3 regions of the Exiguobacterium artemiae 7-3 genome follow, and region 2 is predicted to be linked to each of the others. Evidence: riboswitches for the same ligand, from Rfam matches in the RefSeq annotation. Region 2 holds a riboswitch; each other region holds the start of a gene.

Region 1 (5,406 bases), 2.5 Mb from region 2:
CCGAAATGCTTCCTGTACAAGGATGAAGCCGCCGAACAGGCTGATCGCCGGTGCACCACGGACTCGCAATTGTTTGATTGCGTCAATCGCTTGCGCTAAATCATGAATGATTTCATACCGTTCTTCTTCCGGGAGCCGGGTCTGATCCAAGATCGTCACCGTCCCATTTTCATAGATGATGCTTTGGACGAATTGGCTCATCGGCTGAGTTCCTCCGTCAAATCAAAGTTCCGTAAATCAGTGAACGTCTTGCATTCAGTCCGGCGTTTAATCAATGCCACTCCAAGACGTAACGCATGGCGTTTCCGCTCGAGTCGTTCCCCCGCGTCCGTGATGTTCTCAAGGTCGGCGACCGGTGCTAGTCCAATCGTCCGGCGGATCAATTCACATCCGGCAAAGCCAAGTGCGTCCTGCAAAATCGTGCTGAGGACATCGTCAACAAGCCCGTCCGCTGAACGGAACGGCTCCACCGCTTCCCGCTCCCATAATGCTTTGAACGTAGACGCAAAGGTCAGCCAAAATGTATCGATGTCTTTCACCCGTCCATTCCGTAACTCGGCATAGTTCGGATACGCGGCAAAGCAGAGATGGGCGATGAATTGTCCGACATCAAAACCAAACGGTCCGTAAAAGGCAAACTCGGGATCGATGACTTTTGTTTCATCGGCTGAAGCAAAAATACTTCCAGTATGTAAGTCCCCGTGTAATAACGCGTCGCCCTTCGTGATGAACAGAGTTTCGAGTTTCGCGACTTCGCGTTTCAGCGCTGCATCCTGCCACAACTGAGCCACTTCCGATTCCAGCCCGGCTTCAACCGCATTCGTTTCCGCGTCATAAAACGGATCCGTAAAGATTAATTTTTCCGTGATATCACAGAGATCCGGATTGTAGTAGTTCCGCGCCACTTGTTTTTTTGTGACCGGTCCAAGTGCAAAATCCGACGTGTAAAACAGTGTTCGCGCCAAGTAAGAACCGATATGTTCCGCAAGCAACGGATACTTCTCCCCTTCGAGCAAGCCGGTCCGGACAATCGTCAAGTGAGACAAATCCTCCATCACCGTAAATGCCTCTTCCTTACTTGCATGGTAGACGTGCGGGACGAACGGAACGGCGACTTTTGCAAATTCTTTTAAGGCGGACTGTTCAATCCAGGCCCGTTCAAGCGATAACGGCCAACTTTCGCCGACGACTTTCGCATACGGTAAAGCCTGTTTTAAAATCAATCGCTGATTCCCCGATTGAATCCGAAAGACAAGGTTTAAGTTCCCGTCCCCGATTTCCTCTGCCGTCACCGGTCCTTTGCCGATCAATCCGAGTGTCTGGACCCGTTCAATCGCGTCCTGTACTGTAAATGCTTGGTATCCCATTATGGTTTCCTCCTTGTTGATCACACGAAAAAACGCCTCTTTTCGTCAAAGAAAAGAGGCGCGGTAGAATACTCCGTCCTCTTATCTCTCAGACGAATGTCTGTTGGATGTAGCACCGTGCCGGATGGTCGGTTGCTGCGGCGTCTTCGGGCCAATTCCCTCTGCCAACTCACGATAAGAGTCATATGTAGTTGTCGTGTGGTTGATGTTGATTTGAATACTACGTGCGCGGTTGGTCGTCTGTCAATTCCAATTTTTAGTGAAACGGCTTAAAAAACGGAACCGTCTATAGAAGAAGTATTTTCAAAAAAATAAATTTTCAAAATATAGTTTGACAAGGGACCAATCTCGTGTAAAAATTGCAATTAGATTTCACAATTTCATCCAATTCTTATCAAGAGCAGACGGAGGGACGAGCCCTACGATGTCGCAGCAACCGACCACTTGGCACGGTGCTAATTCTTGCAGCTATTACGCTGACAGATAAGAGTCCACGCGCAATTTTTCATGGTCTCTTGTCATTGACGAGGGACCATTTTTGTATTTTTCAATAAGGGAGAGACGATTCATATGGCGTATATTACCGCAACGTACCAACTCGGGACGACCAATCAGTTGGCGAAACGAGCAGAACAAATCGCGCTCGGTCTGACGGTCGGTTCCTGGACCGATTTAAATCATTTGGAACAGCAGCAGCTGGAATCCTTCAAAGGACAGGTTGTTCATACCGAAGAACATGACGGCAAAGGTTACATCACGATCCGTTATCCGGAACACAACGTCTCACGCGACTTTTCCGCTATCTTAACGACGGTCTTCGGCAAACTGTCGCTCGACGGACAAATCAAGTTAACCGATCTACAGCTTCCCCCGTCGTTCACGAACGACTTCCCCGGTGCCAAATTCGGGATTGAAGGAATCCGTCAGTTGATTCAAGTCCATGACCGTCCCCTGTTGATGAGCATCTTTAAAGGGGTCATCGGACGAGACCTCGTCTTTTTACGGGAACAACTCGAAGCCCAGCTCGCGGGCGGCATCGATCTCGTCAAAGATGATGAGATATTGTACGACAATCCGTTGACGCCGGCACTCGACCGGGCACGGATTGGCCGGGAAGTCCTCGATGCCCATTATGAACGGACCGGCAAACGGGCGCTTTACGCGATTACGTTAAGCGGTCCCGTCTTCGGCTTGAAGGATCAAGCGAAACGTTTGATTGAAGCCGGCGCGACCGCCTTCCTGCTCAATACGTTTACATACGGACTCGACGTCCTGCGCGAGTTAGCGGCTGACCCGGACATTTCCGTTCCAATCTTCAATCATCCGGCCTTAAGCGGTGCCTTGATCGCAAGTCCCGAATACGGGATTGCGGCTCCTGTTCTGCTCGGAACGTTACCGCGACTGGCTGGTGCCGATTTGACGTTGTTCCCATCGCCGTACGGGAACGTGGCACTCGCCAAAGACTTGGCCCGCGGGATCGCCGTCGAAGCAACCCGGATCGGGGACACGAAGACAATTTTGCCGGTTCCCTCGGCCGGTATCCACCCCGGTCTCGTAGCCCAGCTCGTCCGTGATTTCGGTACCGACTCGGTCATCAATGCTGGAGGCGGCGTTCACGGTCATCCGCAAGGTGCCGCTGCCGGTGTCCTCGCATTCCGTCAGGCGCTCGACGCCGCACTGACCGGAGAATCGCTGACAAGTGCTGCGGTGCGGCAGGAAGAATTACGAATTGCCCTCGACGCTTGGGGGATCACGAAATGACAATCCGGATTTTATGTGACTTTGACGGGACCGTGACGGAACACGATAATATCATCGCCTTGATGAAGGAATTTGCCTCGCCGGCAGCGTTTGAACCGTTGAAAGAAGGTGTGCTCGACCGCTCGCTGTCGATTCAATCCGGGGTCGGACAGATGTTCCGGTTGCTCCCATCAGATCGAAAACAAGATTATGTTGATTTTTTGATTGATCGGGCTGTCATCCGTCCCGGCTTTGAGACCTTACTCGCTTTTGCTAAATTGAACGGAATCGACTTTGCCATCGTCAGCGGCGGGATCGACTTTTTTGTCGAACCGATTCTTGCCGATTTACTGACAGATGAAGCGATTTACTGTAACGGCAGTGACTTCAGTGAGGAGATAGTGCAGATTGAATGGCCGCATGCCTGTGACGCGGCCTGTACGAATCAATGCGGCTGTTGTAAAACGTCAATCGCCCGGAAGCTGAAGCAGGACGGTGACACGATCATCGCGATTGGTGACTCCGTGACGGATTTTGAACTGGCGAAACAGGCTGATCATGTCTACGCCCGTGATTATCTGATTACGCTATGCGAACAGCACGGTATTCCGTACACGCCGTTTGAAACGTTTTACGACATTGTGGATCATCTGCAGACAACGGGGGTGCATGCATGACATTTTTGAAACGATACGAAGAACTCCGAGCGATCAAGCAGGAGTTCGCTGCACGCGACTGGTTTCCCGGTACGAGCGGTAACCTCGCCATTCGGACGAACAGCAGTCCGACAGAATTTCTTGTGACGGCAAGCGGCAAAGATAAACGCCAGGACACGCCGGACGATTTCGTCCATGTTGACGCGACCGGTCAATTGATCGGCGAACAAAACGGACGTCCGTCTGCTGAGACCTTACTTCATGTCGAAGTGTTTAACCGGACGTCGGCCGGCTGCTCGCTTCACGTCCATACGGTCGACAACAATGTCATTTCGGAACTCTACGGAGACCTCGGGGAAATCCGATTTACCGGTCAGGAAATCATCAAGGCGCTTGGCCACTGGGAAGAAGATGCGGAAGTCGTCGTGCCGATTATCCCGAACCATGCGGATATCCCGACTCTTGCTGCAGTGTTTGCCAAGCATGTAAAAACGCAAAGCGGCGCCGTCCTGATTCGCAATCACGGGATTACAGTCTGGGCACCGACTGCCTTTGAAGCGAAAAAACAGTTGGAAGCCTTTGAATTTTTGTTCAGCTACACGTTAAAACTACAAACGTGCCGACAGGCGATTCATTAAAAGGAGGAATTTAAAATGGCAACAGTACTTTTCCAAAAGACAAACGAACGGTATACGGATCAAAACGAGGTGTCTTCATTCCTTGCTTCACGCGGCGTGCTATATGAACAATGGGATGTGTCGAAGCTTCCCGCAGAACTGGTCGACACCTATACGTTGACGGATGCGGACAAACAAACGATTCTCGATACGTTCCAATCGGAAATCACCGATGTCTCGGAACGTCGCGGCTATCAAACGGCCGATATCATCTCACTGTCCGATGCAACACCGAACTTGGATGAACTGCTCGTCAACTTCCAAAAGGAGCATCACCATACGGATGACGAAGTCCGGTTCATCGTCAGCGGTCACGGTGTGTTTGCGATCCAGGATGACGAAGTCGGCTATTACAACATCGAACTGAACCCCGGAGATTTGATTTCCGTTCCCGTCAATACACGTCATTACTTCACGCTCCAGGACGATCGCAAAGTCGTTGCCGTCCGGATTTTCGTGACGACGGATGGTTGGGTGCCGATTTATGAAAAAGATCCGATTGAAACAACGAACTGAGGAACATCCTGAAGACAGACGGTCCGGACCATCCGGCTGTCTGTTTTTTTCTGCTCCATTCCTATCCTACAAACATACCGCTTGTTTTCGTTTCCTCCTATATAATGAAGAAAAGACTCATTTGAATGGAGGTCACGTGTATGATGATTCGTCCTGTCCAAGAAGCTGATTTACAAGACATCCTCGCCATCTATAACGAAGGCATCGAAGACCGGATCGCGACGCTTGAAACGGATACTAAGGAATTGTCCTTTATGGAGGATTGGTATCAGGAACGAACACCCCGCTATGCCGGGTTTGTGGCGTATGAAGGAACAACGATTCTTGGTTTCATCTCACTTGACCCCTACAACCCGCGCCCCGTCTATCAATCGGTCGGTGAATTATCGGTCTACATCACCCGGACCCACCGCGGACAAGGCATCGGTCGTCAGTTGTTACAGGTCATCG
Region 2 (5,406 bases):
AGCGGGTCGTCGAGATTACTCCCGTGACGCTCGAGTTCCGTCGCTAATGCTCCGTCCAATAAAATATAAGGCTGTTTTTTTAATAATTCCTCAACTGGATTGTTGTTCTTTGACATCTTCCACACTCCGTTTCCATGATGTTTTCGTTAGATGATGAATGATGTAACAGACTGCGATAAAAGGAACACCAAAATAAAGGGCGACCCGTTGCGTCGGATCAAAGGCGATGCCGATTAAAGAAGCCAGGCACATCAAAAAGGATAAAATCGGTACAAACGGATACCACGGTGTCCGGTAGACCAAATCGCTGACATCATGTCCCTCTTGCAGATACCGTTTGCGGAACATGAACTGTGAGGCACTGATGCTCATCCAGACGACGACGACTGCCAGTCCCGAGATTGAGACGAGCGCGATGTAGACGGAACCCGGGGCATAGACACTGGAAAACAGGGCAAGCAGACCGCCGATCATACTGAAGAGAACGGCACGTGTCGGGACTCCGCTTGCATTTAATTTAGAAAAGAACGGCGTAATCATCCGTTGATCGGATAAAGACCAGAGCATCCGTGATGCGGCATACAGACCGGAGTTCGCTGCCGACAAAATCGCCGTCAGGATGACGAAGTTCATGATGTCGGCTGCAAACGGAAGACCGATCCGTTCAAACACGGCAACAAACGGACTTTCAAGCACTCCTTTTGAATCATTCGGTAACAGAATCGCAAGAACGATGATCGTTCCGACAAAAAATAGCACGAGCCGGAAGACAGTCGTTCGAATGGCCAGCGGCACCGTTCGTTTCGGATCAACGGCTTCACCTGCCGCAATCCCGATCAACTCTGTTCCGGAATAGGCAAAGTTGACGGCGAGCATGGTCATCAGGATGGCGAATGCTCCGTTTGGAAACAGTCCACCCTCCGTCAAAGGAGCAAGCATCGGAGCCTGCGATCCATCGACAAGTGGTAAAAATCCGACGATCGCCGCTGTCCCCAGGACGATGAACACTAAAATCGTCAGCACCTTGACGGCGGAAAACCAAAATTCGACTTCTGCGAACAACCGAACCGTCAAGACATTGATTCCTAAAATCATAACGACGAATAGCGCGCTGAACAGCCAGACCGGAACGTCCGGGAACCAGCGTTGCATCAACAAGCCGGCTGCCGTGAATTCCGACCCGAGGGCGACCGTCCACGTCAACCAATAGAGCCATGCCACCGTATAACCGGTTCCGGATCCGATGTACTTCGTCGCATAACTATGAAAGGCGCCAGTTTCCGGCATATGTACTGCTAACTCTCCCAAACACAGCATGACGAGATAAACGGCCAGTGCTCCGACCAAGTACGATAAAATCGTTCCGACACGCCCCGCCTGCTCCAGCGTATAACCTGTACTTAAAAATAATCCCGTCCCGATGACACCGCCAAGTGACAGCATGACGATATGCCGGGATTCCATTTTCCGACGAAACGTTCCTTCTTTCATTGCTCCTCCACACTCCTCTTTCTCTCATAAAATAAAAAAACGCACCCACATACATGGGTGCGTCGGTCGACAATCAAAAGAAGCTTATCGATCGGGTACGACACCCGCAGGAATTAGCACAGTATCTTTCGACCTGTTGCTGAGGCTTCAAAGGGCCAGTCCCTCCACCTCTCTGGATAAGAATGTAATTTTTCATAACAGTACCAACCCTGTTTTGAATTGTCAACACAATTCAGAATTTATCATGTAAAAAAAACGCCTTACACCAAAATGGTATAAGACGTCCGTGGTTTATTTCTTCGCAAACAAATCAGCTGTCTTCAATGCCATCCGAACCGCTTTCCGGTTCAATGTGCCTTGTTGATGCTTCATTTCTTTTGTTTGACTGTTCAACTTGCCTTGAAGCGATTTGATTTTTTTATCTTTTTCAGCCATTTTTGCTTTATCGCGTTTTTGAGCTGCCACGATTTTTTGCTCTTCTGCTGGGAAGTATGATTCAAAACGTGAAACAGCTTCTTCGATACTAATTCCTGTGATTGGTTTAACGACTGGGAGCAACTCTGCTTTTGCCATTTCACGGTCAAACGGAACGTTCTCAGGGTAGTTCGTTTCTTTATAAATGTGCTCTAAATCATTTGTGTTCAAGAAATCAACGAAGTTATCGAAGTTACGTGCTTGAACACGTGTTGGACTCTGGAAGTCAGCCGACTCAATTACATCTGACAAACGTGTGCTGTCTGTGATGTCATTTGCCCAGATGTGTGTCAATTGGTGATAATCCGTTAATTCACGCATCCGTGCATCTTTCGGAATCAGGATACTTGGTGTTCCGGCAAGTGTTGCCGTAATGTTACCGTGAAGACGTGCTCCGAAGCTGAAGTCAGCTTCTTTTAAAAAGTCGATCCATGTCTGTGCATTCAAGAAGAAGCGGACACGGTCGTTCATGTAAGTCGGATCCGACATTTTGACCGGATAGTTCGTGACAGATAAGTCAGCAATCGGATGTGTGCCTGTGTACGTCAAACGTAACTCTTTCATCCATTGCGGGATGAAGTAATGGTTCGGGTACTCTTCCATTCCGCGTGTGATGAAGTTAAGGACGTTTTGTGGTGCGAGACGTGACGAGTTGACACCGATCATCGAATCTTTTGTGATGTTCGTTTCACGAATTTTCAAGTCACGACCAAAGGCATACATCGACGGGCAACCGATGACTTTGTGATCGATTCCTTCGCGGAAACCAAGACGCGTCAAGTATTTTGATGTGATTTCGCCGCGAAGTCCAAGCATGCTTGAGCGCTCTAGGACTGCGCTGACAAACGCTTTAACATCTTCATCGAATGAGAAACCGTCGTTTAAATTCGCCTCAAACGGTGCGCGTAAACCGACGCCGATGACGACGACCGGAATCTTTAATTTTTTAATCAATTTTGTATATTTACGAAGTGTCGGAACGAATTCTTTACGGAATGCGTCAGCGAGTGGGATGACATATAAATCGAAGTTCGCGTTGATCTCATCTGCACGCTCTTCTTCATAGTAGTAGTAATCTGGTGTAATCGTCGTGCCCTCTGTCATCAAGGTGCGGAAAATACTGTATTGATAAATCAGGTTTCCGACGTTCCCTCCGATTGAGTTATGCTTCATCAAATATTCTGCGTCGAACTGTTCAAACGGTGTCATACCCGCACGGATAATAATACGTTTCATGTAAAATAATTCCCCTCTCGCTTCTGTTTTCATTTTAAAAAATATAAAATATATTTTGGTTTTTAACCATCTTGTCTTTTCAAGAATAGTTGAATGCAATTCAGCAAGTCAACGAATAGCTGAAAATTACACATTATTGCGGATTATAAAAAACTAAATACAACCTGATAAATATTCCCTATATAGAAACTAGTTAAACGTCTTTTCTAGATAAACGATAAATTTCGAGATTCGCATAAATTGCCGGTAACAACACCTGCGTCGGCCCGTCTTTCGAAAGAAGTGTTCCGAATAGATGGGCCGACTCGACTTCGCTTCCTTTCTCCATGTCACGTTGTAAGGAGGATTTCATCGTTTCAGCCATTTGTGCGATCTGTTGCTGTTGTACCTGCTCAATCTCATCACTGAATACGGCGCCTTGCCGTTCCATTGCTTCTTTGGCTTCCGTTGCCAGGCGGCGAATCATCGTCATCCCTTCCTCCCGCGAACGAATTGGACCAATTGCTGAGCGGAAGAGCGATGTCACACCGGAAAACGTCGTGATGAATAGATACTTATTCCACATATCGCGGGTGATTGTATCTGAATAGTTGATTGGAGCTGCTGTTCCGGTCAAATGCTGTTTCAATTCTTCCAAGCGGTCTGTGCGTGTTCCCGGCAATGGACCAAATAACAGATGGTGTGACGGACTTGTCTGAAGGATATGCCCTTGTGCATCAAGTGTCGATTCAATAAAGCAGAGTCCGCCCAGCACACGCTGTTCTCCGAACCGGTCCACTAACTGTTTCAGATGTGACATGCCATTTAAAAGCGGCAGGATATATGTATGTTCCGAAACAAAAGGTTCGATATCTTGCAACACCTGTTCCAGGTGATAGGCTTTCGTCGACAAGATGATGACGTCGAACGTTTCATCCGCCCCTGCTTCAATTAAGCGCGGCGTAAGATCGATATCACCATGCAGACTGTTAATTACGAGTCCGGATGTTTTCAGCTCCCGCAATCTTCGTTCCCGGACTAAAAATGTGACGTCTTCCCCTTTTTCTGCCAGGCGTCCCCCAAAATATCCACCAACTGCACCGGCACCAACCACTAAAATCTTCATTTCATCCCCTCCATCTGACTGATTCATTCATCTCTTTTACATGCTTTCGTTCTTTAGCCTATCACATCAGAAAGCTGTGATTCAGGAAAGATGACAATTTAATTAAAGCGCTTGCATTTTGTTTTCCGTCGTTTATACTACTTGTATACAAGTATACTTATCTAACAAAGAGGGTGTTTTTTTATGTCTGATCTTTTATACCCGATTAAATGGTTATCAAAAGCATCCGCCGGTGATCGTGTCGCCCATGAACTGCGCATGCGGATCATTTCCGGCAAGATCGAGAGCGGTACCGTCCTATCTGAAAACAAATTAGCCGCTGATTTTTCCGTCAGCCGATCTCCTGTCCGGGATGCCCTGAAAGTATTGGCGTCAGAACGCATCATCCGGCTGGAACGGATGGGCGCCGTCGTCGTCGGACTATCCAAACAAGACATCCAGGAAATTTATGACGTCCGGCTGTTAATCGAAACATTCGTTTTTGAGCGGATCGTTAAGATGGATCGAAAGGACCTGGTTCGTGAACTGAGCAAGGTGCTCGAAATGATGAAAATTGCCATCAAGTATAAGGATGCGGATGAATTTTCTTATCAAGACGTCTTGTTCCATGAAACGATCATCCGATCGATTGATCACGGATATGTCAGCATGATGTGGCAGAATCTCAAACCAGTCATGGAAAGCTTCATCTTATTGTCGATGCGTCAGCGTCTGGACGATGATATCGAAGATTTCGAACGGATTCTCGAGAACCATGCACTCTATATCGAAGCCATCGAGACCGGCGATCGTAAACGGATGATCGCTTCCCTGCATCAGAACTTTGATGATGTACAGGAAGTTGAGGATTTATGGAAATCGCAACAACTGATGACGAAGGGAGTAGAACCACATGACTGAATACATGTTAGGAATCGATATCGGAACGACAAGTACAAAAGCAGTGCTCTTTACGACAAAAGGGGAAGTCATCGGACAAACGAATGTCGGTTATCCGCTCCACACGCCGAATCGCTCGACGGCAGAACAGGATCCGGAAGAAATTTTTCATGCCGTGCTCGAAAGCATCCGGCTGATGACGAAACAACATCCGACGGAGC
Region 3 (5,406 bases), 270 kb from region 2:
GATGAACGAGTCAAATGAGTTTGTCGACAGCTTCTTACGCAAGATTCGGGACACGAAAAATAACGAAGAATTTTTTGTTGAACTGAATAAAGAAAAGAAGAAACCCGTCCGGCGCGCGCCTGTTAAACCGCGTGTGACGAAAACCGACACAACGACTTGAAAATAGGTATTGCGGGTCGTGAAAAAATCGTTTAGTATAGGAAGGTAACTTACTCTGGCTCAGCAAATGAACCAGGGCGGAAGGAGAGAAAACAACCATGAAACAAGGAATTCACCCAAACTACAACAAAGTTGTATTTATGGACTCAACTACTGAGTACAAATTCTTGACTGGTTCTACACGTTCTTCGAACGAGACAATCACTTGGGAAGATGGAAACGAGTACCCACTCATCCGTGTGGATGTGTCTTCGGACTCGCACCCATTCTACACTGGTCGTCAAAAGTTCAACGCTGCAGACGGTCGTGTCGATCGCTTCAACAAAAAATACGGCCGCAAGTAATTGCGACTTCAGTATTAAAAAACAGCCTGTCTCCATCACTGGAGCAGGCTGTTTTTGTATAGACAGAACTTAGTACGGTACGCCAGATACGTTCTTAAGACGAAAGAGAGTCCGATTCCACCGGCAGCACCAATCAGATACGGGAGTGTATCCGGATTATTTGCAAAATGTTCCATGAGCAGACTGAAGGAAAAATGACGACCCAGGAAATAACCTGCCCCTAAAAAGATGCTGATCCAAATTAAAGCACCGGTATAAGCATAAGTAACGAAAATCCGGAACGGCATTTTCGAGACACCGGCAAAAAAAGCAGAGAGTTGACGGAGTCCGGGTATGTAATAACCGATAATGAGGACGGTTTTTCCGTAACGTAAAAATCCGGCTTCCGCTTTGAAAATATGTTTTTCAGAAATCCGTAACTTCGGAGCGATTCGATGCAATAATGGCATTCCGAGCTTTAGACCGAGGACATAGCTGATTGTCATACCGATACAGCTGCCGGCATAGGCAGCAAGGATCGTTCCGGCAAGCGGTAAATCACCATGGTGCATCCAGAATCCTGACATGACGAGTAATGTCTCGTCCGGAACAGGAAGACCAACGATTCCGCCGGCCAGCAGAACGGCGAGTCCGAACGCTCCATATTGGTGGAGGACTTCATGTAATATATGATGAATCGGAGTCACCTTCCTTCAAAGAAACTTCTCTTTCAGTGTACAGGAAATACATACCAGTTGAAATGAGAAGATGAAGAAAATGGGGAATTTGGCACGGGTTTTTGATTTTTAGAAGTCAATCCTTTTTCTCAATTTAGATTCGGGCTATACTCGTTAAAGTGACTAATTTAGAGGACGGTGTTTACGATGATGCATGTGATCAATCAATATGGTTGGATTGAAGTGATTTGTGGAAGCATGTTTTCCGGCAAATCAGAAGAACTGATCCGTCGTGTCAGACGGGCACAGTATGGAAAGTTACCGGTTCAGGTGTTCAAGCCGGCAATCGATGATCGGTACCACGAGGAGCATGTCGTGTCGCACGTCGGCAATTCCGTCATCGCGATTCCGATGGCGACGAGTCGTGATGTCTATGCAGCAGTGGCGGAAGAAACACAAATCGTCGCCATTGACGAAGTTCAATTCTTTGACGACGAAATCGTCGCGGTCATCGAAGCACTGGCTCAAGATGGCAAACGCGTCATTTGTGCAGGACTCGATCAAGACTTTCGGGCGGAGCCATTCGGCAAGATGCCCGAATTGTTGGCACGTGCAGAATTCGTGACGAAATTACAGGCGATTTGTCTGTCGTGCGGAGATCCGGCATCGCGGACACAACGATTGATTGACGGGAAACCCGCAAACTACAATGATCCAATCATTTTGGTCGGGGCGTCTGAATCCTATGAACCACGTTGCCGCCATTGTCATCAAGTACCGGGCAAACCGAAACCGTTACAGGAATGGAAAAAACAACAGCAGAATTGAGCATATCCGATTTGAAAAAGCGAACGATTCCTGGCAGTGAGGCCAAAGAATCGTTCGCTTTTTTTTATATCAACCGGTCCGTGTCAACTGGCTGAACTGCTCGACGAATCGTAAGGTTTCCCGAACAATTGTCTTTTGATCATAATCGAGTGTCGCAACATGGTACGAGTCAAGCAGACAATAACTGCGTTTATCCGCTGCACCAATCGTCCGGTACAAATAATCCGAACAGGTTGGCGGGACGACGTGATCCTCGGCAGAATATAAAATAAGTGTCGGAATTTGAATCGTTGCTAAGTGTGGTCGCGTCTCATCGATGAGTCGCAACAGTTCTGAAGCGCAGACGGCGGGGACAAGATCATAGATGATTTCAAAAGCCGATTGTTTGATATCAGGGACACTTTCCGGAAGATAGACCGGACAATCGGTGAACGACAAGGCTTCGTAAGCAGGGACAGCCAAGGCGGCGTTGATGGTGATGATTCCTGCGACCGGGAGACCTTCAGCGGCGAGCGACAGGGCAAGTGTCGCGCCCATCGATTGTCCGACGATGAAGATTGATTCACACCGTGCGGCCAATTGTTCGAAGCCGTCACGTAAGCTCTGTTTCCAGTCGTCTGCCATCGTCGTTTCGAATTCCCGTACATCCGTCCCGTGACCGTGCAGGCGAGGCGCATAGACGGAGAAGCCATGTTCTGCGAACTGTTCTCCTACAGCCCGAACACTTTGCGGTGTTGCGTTAAAACCATGACAGAGCAAAATGCCGACGGATCCGCGTCCTAAGGAAAAGGCTTCTGCACCCGGTATAACAGGATAAACCATACTCATCATCTCGTCCTCCATTTCAAAAATAAAAACCCGTTTGGCTTTGGACGCAAACGAGTTTCTCGTGTGTATCATCCAAAGCAGCCGCTTTGCTGGTCGGAGCACCTTGCACAGTAGCAGGTTGCCGTGGAGTCCTAGAGCCAGGTCTCTCGTCCACTCTTGATATATCGTATAGGAATTGTCGGATTAATCATTGAGAAGATAATAGCATTGACGGAAATGAATTGTCAAACTCTCTTTAATGGCATCAAAATTTATGCAAGGATCCGGTTTGTCCCGGTACAACAATCGATATGGGTCATATGGTTTATTTTTGAAAATATGGTTGACCTTTAAAAGATCTTTCTGTAGTGTAAAAATTAGTTTTACGACATAAGTTCAACCGGCAACAACACACATACGAATTTCATACCGCAACACTTATCCAGAGAGGTGGAGGGACTGGCCCTACGAAACCTCGGCAACAGACTCATTATGAGCACTGTGCCAATTCCATCAGACAATTGTCTGAGAGATGAGTCGAGTGGATTCTGCCATTGTGCGGATCCAGGTCTCTTCTTGTTTCTTAAGAAGAGACCTTTTTTGTATTTTGAAGGGGGAAAAAGTGGTGATTACATTCAAAAATGTAAAAAAAATCTATGAAACAAATGACCAATCGATCGCTGCGTTGAACGGAGTGGATCTCGAAATCCGAAAAGGCGAAATCTTTGGTGTCATCGGTTTCAGCGGAGCCGGGAAAAGTTCCTTATTACGATGCGTCAACCTGCTCGAACGGCCGACATCCGGCAGCGTGACGGTCGATGGACAAGATTTGACAACCCTCTCGGCGAAGCAGCTGCGGGAGGCAAAACAACATATCGGAATGATCTTTCAGCATTTCAACCTGCTGGATTCGAATACAGTGTTTGCGAATGTCGCAAAACCGCTTGTCTTAAAAGGTGTCAAAAAAGAGGAAGTCAACCGGCGGGTCAGCGAACTACTGGACTTCGTCGATTTGGCAGATAAGGCCGATCATTATCCGGATCAGTTATCGGGCGGACAGAAACAACGGGTCGGAATCGCCCGGGCACTCGCGACCCAGCCGTCGGTCCTGTTGTGTGACGAGGCGACATCCGCCCTCGATCCCCAGACGACGCAACACATATTACGCCTGTTGAAACAGATTAATCAGGAATACGGCATCACGATTTTACTGATTACCCATGAGATGGGTGTCATCCGTGAGATTTGTGACCGTGTCGCCGTCATCGAAGCCGGTCAGCTGATTGAATCGGGTACCGTGTTCGATGTCTTCTCGAATCCACAGACGGCAACGGCAAAAAACTTCGTCCGCTCCGTCATGCAGGATGAAATTCCGGCATCGGTTCAAACCGTCATCGATCAACGGGATGCCGGACATCACATCTACAAAATCAACTTCCTCGGGGCAGGGACGGGGCAACCGCTCTTATCGCAAGTCGCGAAACGGTTTGATGTCGATCTCAACATCCTGCACGGTAGCATCACGGAACTGCAAAACATTCCGTTCGGCAGTCTGCTCGTTGAACTGATCGGCGACGCGACGGAAATCAAACGGGCATTGCATTACATTCATCAGTCGGATGTCGTCGTTGAGGAGGTGCTCGCGGATGTTAGTTAATTACACAGATATTTGGAATGCATTCCTGCAGACGTTGACGATGGTCGGACTGTCGTTACTTTTCTCGACATTAATCGGTTTACCGCTCGGCATTCTGCTCGTCGTCACACGCAAAGGGGCGTTGCTTGAACAAATTCCCTTCTTCAATGTCTTAAGCGGCATCGTCAACATCTTCCGGTCCGTCCCGTTCATTATCCTGCTCGTCGCGATCATTCCACTGACACGCTTGATTGTCGGATCGTCGATCGGGACGCAGGCAGCCATCGTTCCGCTTGTTTTTTACGCGGCACCGTACATCGCCCGATTGATCGAAAGTTCGTTACTGGAAGTCGATACCGGTGTCTTGGAGGCGGCAGAAGCGATGGGGGCGACACCGTTGCAGACGATTTTCCGCTTCCTGTTGCCGGAAGCCCTCAGCTCGCTGGTTCTGAACTTGACGATTGCGACGATCGGCTTAATCGGTGCATCGGCGATGGCCGGGGCGATTGGTGGCGGCGGACTGGGTGACTTAGCGATCACCTACGGCTACCAACGGTTTGATACGACCGTCATGATCATCACGGTCGGGATACTCGTGATTCTTGTTCAAGGGTTACAGACGACAGGTAATCTGTTGGCAAGAAAAATTCGGAGACATTAAAAAAAACATAGAGCAGATAAGGGAGAGATGGATGATGAAAAAAGGTTTAGCGATTGGTGCAGCATTAACGACGGTATTATTTGCGGGATGTGCCGCTTCCGGAGAAGAAGATCAAAAAACGGTCAAGCTTGGCGTCAGCGGTTCTGATACACAAGTTTGGGAATATGTCGCGAAAAAAGCGAAGAAAGAGGGGATTACGATTGAGCTCGTTAAGTTCTCCGACTACGTCCAGCCGAACCTGGCCCTGGCAGAAGGTGAGATTGATGCGAACTCTTTTCAGACCGTGTCTTACTTCAACGCTTTCAAAAAGGAACA

The links. A riboswitch is a leader RNA that binds a small molecule or an ion and turns the genes downstream of it on or off. The one in region 2 is predicted to bind S-adenosylmethionine.
Positions count from the first base shown of each region.
Region 1: linked by a shared signal. The riboswitch ahead of mtnK (S-methyl-5-thioribose kinase) and the one ahead of P402_RS0101345 (amino acid permease) in region 2 are both predicted to bind S-adenosylmethionine.
Region 3: linked by a shared signal. The riboswitch ahead of P402_RS0102760 (alpha/beta hydrolase) and the one ahead of P402_RS0101345 (amino acid permease) in region 2 are both predicted to bind S-adenosylmethionine.

Region 1 covers NZ_KK211190.1:2,601,629-2,607,034, forward strand. The annotation lists gene mtnA (S-methyl-5-thioribose-1-phosphate isomerase) at 1-201, opposite strand, end outside; gene mtnK (S-methyl-5-thioribose kinase) at 198-1,367, opposite strand; SAM riboswitch class I at 1,446-1,548, opposite strand; SAM riboswitch class I at 1,756-1,857, shown strand; gene P402_RS0114425 (2,3-diketo-5-methylthiopentyl-1-phosphate enolase) at 1,938-3,128, shown strand; gene P402_RS0114430 (2-hydroxy-3-keto-5-methylthiopentenyl-1-phosphate phosphatase) at 3,125-3,784, shown strand; gene P402_RS0114435 (methylthioribulose 1-phosphate dehydratase) at 3,781-4,401, shown strand; gene P402_RS0114440 (1,2-dihydroxy-3-keto-5-methylthiopentene dioxygenase) at 4,417-4,956, shown strand; gene P402_RS0114445 (arsinothricin resistance N-acetyltransferase ArsN1 family A) at 5,097-5,406, shown strand, end outside.
Region 2 covers NZ_KK211190.1:65,435-70,840, reverse strand. The annotation lists gene mmuM (homocysteine S-methyltransferase) at 1-116, opposite strand, end outside; gene P402_RS0101345 (amino acid permease) at 91-1,491, opposite strand; SAM riboswitch class I at 1,573-1,674, opposite strand; gene P402_RS0101340 (polysaccharide pyruvyl transferase family protein) at 1,783-3,201, opposite strand; gene P402_RS0101335 (ketopantoate reductase family protein) at 3,395-4,306, opposite strand; gene P402_RS0101330 (GntR family transcriptional regulator) at 4,490-5,206, shown strand; gene gntK (gluconokinase) at 5,199-5,406, shown strand, end outside.
Region 3 covers NZ_KK211190.1:331,171-336,576, forward strand. The annotation lists gene rho (transcription termination factor Rho) at 1-160, shown strand, start outside; gene P402_RS0102745 (type B 50S ribosomal protein L31) at 258-503, shown strand; gene P402_RS0102750 (DedA family protein) at 539-1,189, opposite strand; gene P402_RS0102755 (thymidine kinase) at 1,367-1,987, shown strand; gene P402_RS0102760 (alpha/beta hydrolase) at 2,057-2,815, opposite strand; SAM riboswitch class I at 2,878-2,981, opposite strand; SAM riboswitch class I at 3,230-3,333, shown strand; gene P402_RS0102765 (methionine ABC transporter ATP-binding protein) at 3,420-4,451, shown strand; gene P402_RS0102770 (methionine ABC transporter permease) at 4,441-5,091, shown strand; gene P402_RS0102775 (MetQ/NlpA family ABC transporter substrate-binding protein) at 5,126-5,406, shown strand, end outside.